Regions from separate parts of the Paeniglutamicibacter sp. ORCA_105 genome, predicted to be linked through region 2. Evidence: riboswitches for the same ligand, from Rfam matches in the RefSeq annotation. Region 2 holds a riboswitch; the other holds the start of a gene.
The links. Region 2 has a riboswitch for cyclic di-AMP ahead of ACIPUB_RS10760 (M23 family metallopeptidase). Riboswitches for the same ligand answer to the same signal wherever they lie in the genome.

Region 1 (3,400 bases), on a different contig from region 2:
CTCGCCGATCAGGACCGGGTTGTTCTTCGTGCGCCGGGCCAGGATCTCGATGGTCTGCTCGATCTCCTGCGTGCGGCCGATCACCGGGTCCAGCCCGTCCGCGGCGGCCCGGGCGGTCAGGTCCATGCCGAATTTCTCCAGCAATGGCGTCTCACCCTTGGCGGGCTGCTTGGCCTCGGCGGATTTCCGCTGGGTCGGAGCGGCACCGGAAGGTTGTTGTTCGGCACCCTCGGCCGCGGCCTGCAGGGACTGTGGAGTGACCCCGGCGGCGCCGAGCACCTGCCCGGCGGGGGATTCGGTGTTGAGCACGAATGCCAGGAACAGGTGTTCGGGATCGATATAGGTTGAGCCGAAGGCCCGGGCGACCTGGTAGGCGTCCAGCAGGGCGCGCTGGGCCGATGGGGTCAGCGCGGGAGCGGATTCGGAGTGTCGCGGCCCGGTTTCGGGCAAGCGCTGTTCGGCGTCGCGGGCAATCGCCCCGGCATCGGCCCCGGAGCGGCGCAGGGCCTCGTCGACGGGCTCGACCTCGAGCATCACGCGCAGCAAGTGCAGCGCGTCGATGTCGGTGTGGCCGTGTTCAACGGCGAATTGCGCGGCACGGGTCAGTACCTCGTGCGTGTGGCGGCTGAGCAGCCGGGTGATGTCGACGGGGCGCCCGAAGCGGCTGGTGCGCTGGCCTTGCAGGTAGCGCGCCAGGAAATCCTCGAAAGAGCCGTTGCCGGCGCCGGATGGGCCAAAGAATGCTGGCATGTTTCCTCCTATTGGATACTTGAGTGCCGTTGACTCAAGTTAACGCGGATGCCAACAGGATATTCCCGGGCGTGATTCCGGCGGTGCAATGTTCGCCGACGGCGAGATGCCGGGGGGCGACGGCCGGGAGATGCTTTCAGTGCGGCAGCACGGAATATGCGCCTGCATCGCGGTGCCACCCACCCGCTTGCCCTTCAGGCCGGCGGGTGGGGACGGTCGTCCTTCTTGCCCGAAGCGTGGATGTGCCAGTGTTCCTATTTCCCCACGCCGAGAGCCGCCCGGTGATAGTCCTGAACAACAACAAGGACTGCGCCGCGGCCACAGCGGTCCCGTTAAGGAAGAAGGTCCAACCCAGGATGGTGTTGCGGGTCTTCACCTGCTGAACCTGGCGCCTTATCCGCAACTGGTTGAAGGCGTGGTGAGCCACGGTGGAGGGAATTGGCCCGACGACCGGCTTGGACGGGAGCATCCGCACCGCCGCAGAGCCCGGGCCCATCGTCTACTTGATCACATTTAAGCTACCGTCCCGGGGGAGCTCCTGGCTATTGCCATCCAGATGGAACCGGAGCTGCTGGTGCAGCCGTGGGAGGACGGCGTCCGCCCGGGGTCCTAGTCACCATGGAAAGGGCCGGAAGTCCGTACTTGTGCGGGTGTACGGGATAGAGGCAGCGGGAGCCATCGACCGGTGTCGGCACCCACGTATTTGTCCGCCGCATGGATTGATAACGGAATTGTAACTTTTGTATTTACCCTCGTAGGGTTTTACATCGGGTCGCATCTAGGCAACCCAGTCCCGATCCGGTTCGCCCAACCCTACCGGCGGATCGCGGAGCAAAAATTCCCGGTAGGGGCGGAGGACCCAATCAACCGATCCTGGTCTTGCACCATGGATCTCGGGGTGAAGTTGAGTCCGCCTTTGCGGGCTCGGCCGAGTTGATCTCATGACTCGAATCCGACAGCTAACTTCGCAGGCGATACATGAGAGGTAAACATTTGACCCAGCACCATAATTCCGCGCGCCGCCGCGCGTCCGGCCCCGTTGACGCCAAGCCTGCCAACGCTTCCACGGAGCAAATCGCGAGCACCGCACAGAGCGGCGAAAACACTTCCCGGCAGTCGGGCCGCCGCGCACTCGGCGCGGTCCCGGATTCCACGCAATCCCCGAATGCCACGGAGTATGCCGGCCGCCGCTTTGTGGCAGGCCTGCGCTATGGAGCGGCCCCGGATGCTTCAACCATGGCCGACGCCGAAATCCCTCCCGCATCTGGTGCACAGTCGGTGCCTGCGGAAGCCGGCAAGCTGGACAACGTTCGGAAGTTCGCGCCCCGGAACCGGCACCCCCGCCTCGGGTTGGCGCACAAGCTCGCAGCAGTCGCCGCCGTGTCCGCCCTGGCATTCGCCGCCGCCCCCGCGCAGGAAGCCGAGGAGGTTGCCCCGGAGCCCCAGCGCGTCGCCCAGACCGCCGTCGCAGATGTCAAAGCCCCGGCCGGTGACAAACTCACGGTCGATCGCGCCTCGGTGACCAGCAAGTTCATCAAGGTGGAAAAGAAGGAAGAGAAGCCGGCCCCTGTCACGACCGTTGCCGCGGGAAAGGTCGCCAAGGACGTCAAGCCGGCGCCCGCCGCCACCGCTGACACCGGAAAAGTCACCAAGCTCGCCCAGCCAGTGGACAGCATCCGGTTGACGTCGCGCTTTGGTTTCCGCAAGAACCCGACCGGTCCGGGGTACATGAACCACAACGGCCTGGACTACGCAGTTCCCATGGGTACGCCGATCAAGGCAAGCGCCGCCGGCACCGTCGTGCAGGCCGAATGGGCCGGCCACTCCGGCAACCGCGTCAAAATCGACCACGGCAACGGGCTGGAAACCAGCTACAACCACAACTCGGCCCTCAAGGTGTCCGTGGGACAAAAGATCGGACGCGGCGAGGTCGTCGCCCTGGCTGGCAGCACGGGCAACTCAACCGGCCCGCACCTGCACCTCGAGGTCATCGTTAACGGCAAGTGGGTCAATCCCGAGGGCTGGCTATAACGGCCAGGCATCGCCGATCTGTGGCGGACTTCATCTCGTGTACCTCGAGAACTTGTCCTGCAAAGCTGAAACGATCCAGATCACCACGGCAATGACCGCAAGAACGCCCACGAGTCTCCCTATGCGGCCGCTTCCGAGCATCCGCCAATGTGTTGCTCGTCACGGCAGTGCGGGGAATCGAGAGGCCCATTGCGTGGTTGACATTGATTGACGCATCAAGCACCACCCCCCCCAAAAAAACAGGAGACTCCCTCTTATGGCAACCACCGTCCTGACCCTCGTCGGTTCCCTCCGCAACGGTTCCACCAACCAGCAGCTGGCTGAGGCCACCGTCGCGAACGCCCCCGAGGGCGTTGAGGTGAACCTTTACGCCGGCATCGAGGACATTCCGTTCTACAACGAGGACATCGACGTCGAGGGACAGGTTCCGGCTGCTGCCGTCGCCCTGCGCGAAGCCGCCGGTGCGGCCGACGCCCTGCTGCTGGTTTCCCCCGAGTACAACGGCACCATGCCTGCAGTGCTGAAGAACGCCATCGACTGGCTTTCCCGCCCGATGGGCGCCGGCGCCGTCTTCGGCAAGCCCGCCGCCGTCATCGGCACCGCCTACGGCCAGTTCGGT
Region 2 (3,400 bases):
CGGTTCGAGCGGGTCACCGGCGCCATGGCGTCCGAGTTGCTGCTGGAACGGGTCACCGGAGCGGTGTCGTTGGAGCGCTCGGAAACCTCGTTGGAAACGGCGACGACAACCGGGGCGGGTGCCGGCTTGGAGGTGAACGCTGCGCGTTCGATGCTCAGGTCCTTGGCCTTGGAAGCCGCGACCGAAACGGCCTTGACGGCTACGCGCTCTGCGGAGAGGCCTTCAACGGGAACCGCGCTTGCTTCGCGGGAAACATCACCCTGGGCCGGAACGCCCAAAGTGAGCACGAGGCCTGATGCGGCTGCAATGACTGCTGCCTGGCGTCCAACCGAACCAGCGTTCGAGGCAACTGCCTTCGAGATGGATTCGAGTGGGTTGGTCCGAACCGGGGTCGCGCGGTGGCGGCCCAATGCTTGACGTGTAGTCACGTAGTAATGCCTCTCCTGATGCCTGCGAGGTGAGCTGTCGGGTTCGAGTGGGAGTCACTCGGCAATCCGGCCGCCAGGCCGAACCACTTAACCCCAAGGCTTCCTGTGTGGAAACCGAATGTGGGTCCCCCGCCACTGCCAAACGAGTAATTGAACGGACACCGTGGGCTGGCAGTGCTCGGCACTTCCCGCGGCGGTGAACAGGGATGATCCCTGGTCACTTATTTAGAATATATGAAGCGAATCCAAAAGTCACGTTCTGATCACGGAACGGTGACAATTGCCGTTATAACCAGGCCTCGGGGTTTACCCACTTGCCGTTGACGATGACCTCGAGGTGCAGGTGGGGGCCGGTTGAGTTGCCCGTGCTGCCACTCAAGGAGACGACTTCGCCGCGCTTGACCTTCTGGCCCACTGAAACCTTCAGTGCCGAATTGTGGTTGTAGCTGGTGTGCAGTCCGTTGCCGTGGTCGATCTCCACACGGAAGCCCGAGTGGCCGGCCCAGGCGGCCTGCACGACGGTGCCGGCGGCGCTTGCCTTGATCGGTGTGCCCATGGGAACTGCGTAGTCCAGGCCATTGTGGTTCATGAACCCCGGACCGGTCGGATTCTTGCGGTGGCCGAAGCGCGAGGTCAACCGGATGCTGTCCACCGGCTGGGCCAAGACTCCTTCGGCAGCCAGCTTGGTGACGTCTCCGCCGGCTGCGGTCAAGACCGTTGCCAGCTTGTCTTCCTCGGTGAACTCGCTGGTCAGCGAGGCGCGCTCGATCTTGACCTCGTCGTTGACCGGGGCCTTGACGTCGACCACGACGGACTGGGCGACGCGCTCGGATCCCGCGGCTGCCGTCTCGGCTTCCTTTGCGGGAGAGGCTGCGGCGAACGCCAGACCGGAAACGGCGGCGACTGCCGCAAGCTTGTGCGTGAAGCCAAGGCGGGGGCGCTGGGCCCGGGGGGCGAACTTCAGGACATTGTCCAGTTCGTCGACCTCGGCCGGTGCGGCAACGGGTGCTGCCGGCGCAGCCAGGGCGACGGGAATTTCGGTGGCGGCAATTGCGTCCGCGTCCGGGGATACGCCATAGCGCAGGCCTGCTACGAAGCGGCGGCCGGTGTACTGCGTGTTGTCAGGGGCCTCGACGGAATCAGGGACCGCGCTCAGGGCGCGTCGACCGGAACGTCGGGAAGTGCTTTCACCACTCAGTGCGGTGTCCACGATCTGCTCTAGTGAACCTTCAGCAGGCGAAGCATCAACGGGTCCGGAAGCACGGCGGCGCCCGGAAGTGTGCTGCTGAGTCAAATGTCAACCTCTCATGTATCGCCTGCGAAGTTAGCTGTCGGATTCGAGTCATGAGATCAACTCGGCAGAGCCTACATAGTGGACTCAGCTTCACCCCAAGATCCGTGGTCCAAGACCAGGAACGGCTGAATGGGTCCTCCGCCCCTACCGGGAATTCTTGCTCCGCAATCCGCCGGTAGGGTTATGCGAACCGGATCGGGACTAGATTGCCTAGGTGCAACCCAACGTGAAACACTACCGGGATTAATGTCAAAGTTACAATTCCGTTATCAATCCATGCGGCGGACAAACACGTGGGCGCTGACTTCCGTCGGAAGCTCCAGCGCGCCCTCGATCCCCTGCACCCGAACGACGACGTAATCGCCGGCCCTTTCGAGCGTAACTAGGGCGCCTGGGCGGATGCCGCCCTCATCGAGCTGCACCAGCAGCTCGGGTTCCACCTGGATGGTTTCGGCCAGTCGCTCGACGCGGACCGGGCCCAGATTCCCGTCGACCAGGGCCGAATCGAGACTTTGGACACGTATGGAGATTTCGCCCAGTTCTGGCCCTCCCAGGGTCTCGAGCCCGGGGATCGGATTTCCATAGGGGGAGGACTCTGGCGAACCGAGCAACTTGAACAGGCGCTGCTCCACGCGCTCGCTCATCACGTGCTCCCAACGGCAGGCCTCTTCATGGACGTACTCCCACTCCAAGCCAATGACGTCGGCGAGCAGGCGTTCGGCCAGACGGTGCTTGCGCATCACGCCCGTTGCAACTTCTGCGCCATGTGAGGTCAGTTCGAGGTGGCGGTCGGTGGTCACCACGACCAGTCCATCGCGCTCCATGCGGGCCACCGTCTGTGAAACCGTGGGTCCGGAGTGCCCCAGTCGCTCGGCAATGCGCGCGCGCAGGGCAATGATGCCCTCTTCCTGGAGTTCCAGGATGGTGCGCAGGTACATTTCGGTGGTATCGATCAAATCTGACACGTTTGCAGCTCCCGCAGGGGTTGATTGTTACAAGAGATCACTACGCGATCCACTCTACCCGCGTTCACATTGGCGACTCGCTATTACACAATGGGCCGCCCAGTGCGCGATTATTGAACCACTGGGCACCCTCAATGCGCATCGGATTGCCGCATCGGAAGTGCCCATAGCGGATAACCCCCCTTATGAGGAGCAACATGAGCACCGGCGTGACCATCCCCCAAGACCTTTTGCCCGTGGACGGACGATTCGGCGCAGGACCTTCCAAGGTCCGCCCCGAACAGATCCAGGCCCTCATCGATGCCGGCACGCAACTCCTGGGGACCTCGCACCGCCAGGCCCCGGTGAAGAACCTGGTCCGTGACATCCAGGAAGGCCTCAAGACGTTCTTCAACGCCCCGGCCGACTACGAAGTGGTCCTGGGCGTGGGCGGATCCACCGCTTTCTGGGACATTGCCGCATTCGGCCTGGTACGCCACAAGGCCCAGCACCTCTCCTTCGGCGAGTTCGGCTCGAAGTTCGCCGCCGCCACCAACAAGGCACCGTTCCTTGAGCCGTCCTCCATCATCGTCTCCGAACCCGGCACCCGGCCTGTTCCCGTGGCCGAGGCAGGGGTGGATGTATACGCCTGGCCCCAAAACGAGACCTCCACGGGCGTCGCTGCACCGGTTCACCGTGTTGAAGGCGCCGACGAAGGATCGCTTGTCCTCATC

Region 1: another riboswitch for cyclic di-AMP. It lies ahead of ACIPUB_RS02915 (M23 family metallopeptidase); the one in region 2 lies ahead of ACIPUB_RS10760 (M23 family metallopeptidase).

What each region holds. Positions count from the first base shown of each region.
Region 1 is NZ_JBIXLM010000004.1:31,388-34,787, forward strand. Features, by position in the region: gene ACIPUB_RS02910 (ATP-dependent Clp protease ATP-binding subunit) at 1-750, opposite strand, end outside; cyclic di-AMP (ydaO/yuaA leader) riboswitch at 1,547-1,740, shown strand; gene ACIPUB_RS02915 (M23 family metallopeptidase) at 1,744-2,781, shown strand; gene ACIPUB_RS02920 (NAD(P)H-dependent oxidoreductase) at 3,038-3,400, shown strand, end outside.
Region 2 is NZ_JBIXLM010000018.1:54,733-58,132, forward strand. Features, by position in the region: gene ACIPUB_RS10755 (C40 family peptidase) at 1-428, opposite strand, end outside; cyclic di-AMP (ydaO/yuaA leader) riboswitch at 434-587, opposite strand; gene ACIPUB_RS10760 (M23 family metallopeptidase) at 715-1,638, opposite strand; cyclic di-AMP (ydaO/yuaA leader) riboswitch at 1,726-1,906, opposite strand; gene ACIPUB_RS10765 (metal-dependent transcriptional regulator) at 1,992-2,687, opposite strand; gene serC (phosphoserine transaminase) at 2,885-3,400, shown strand, end outside.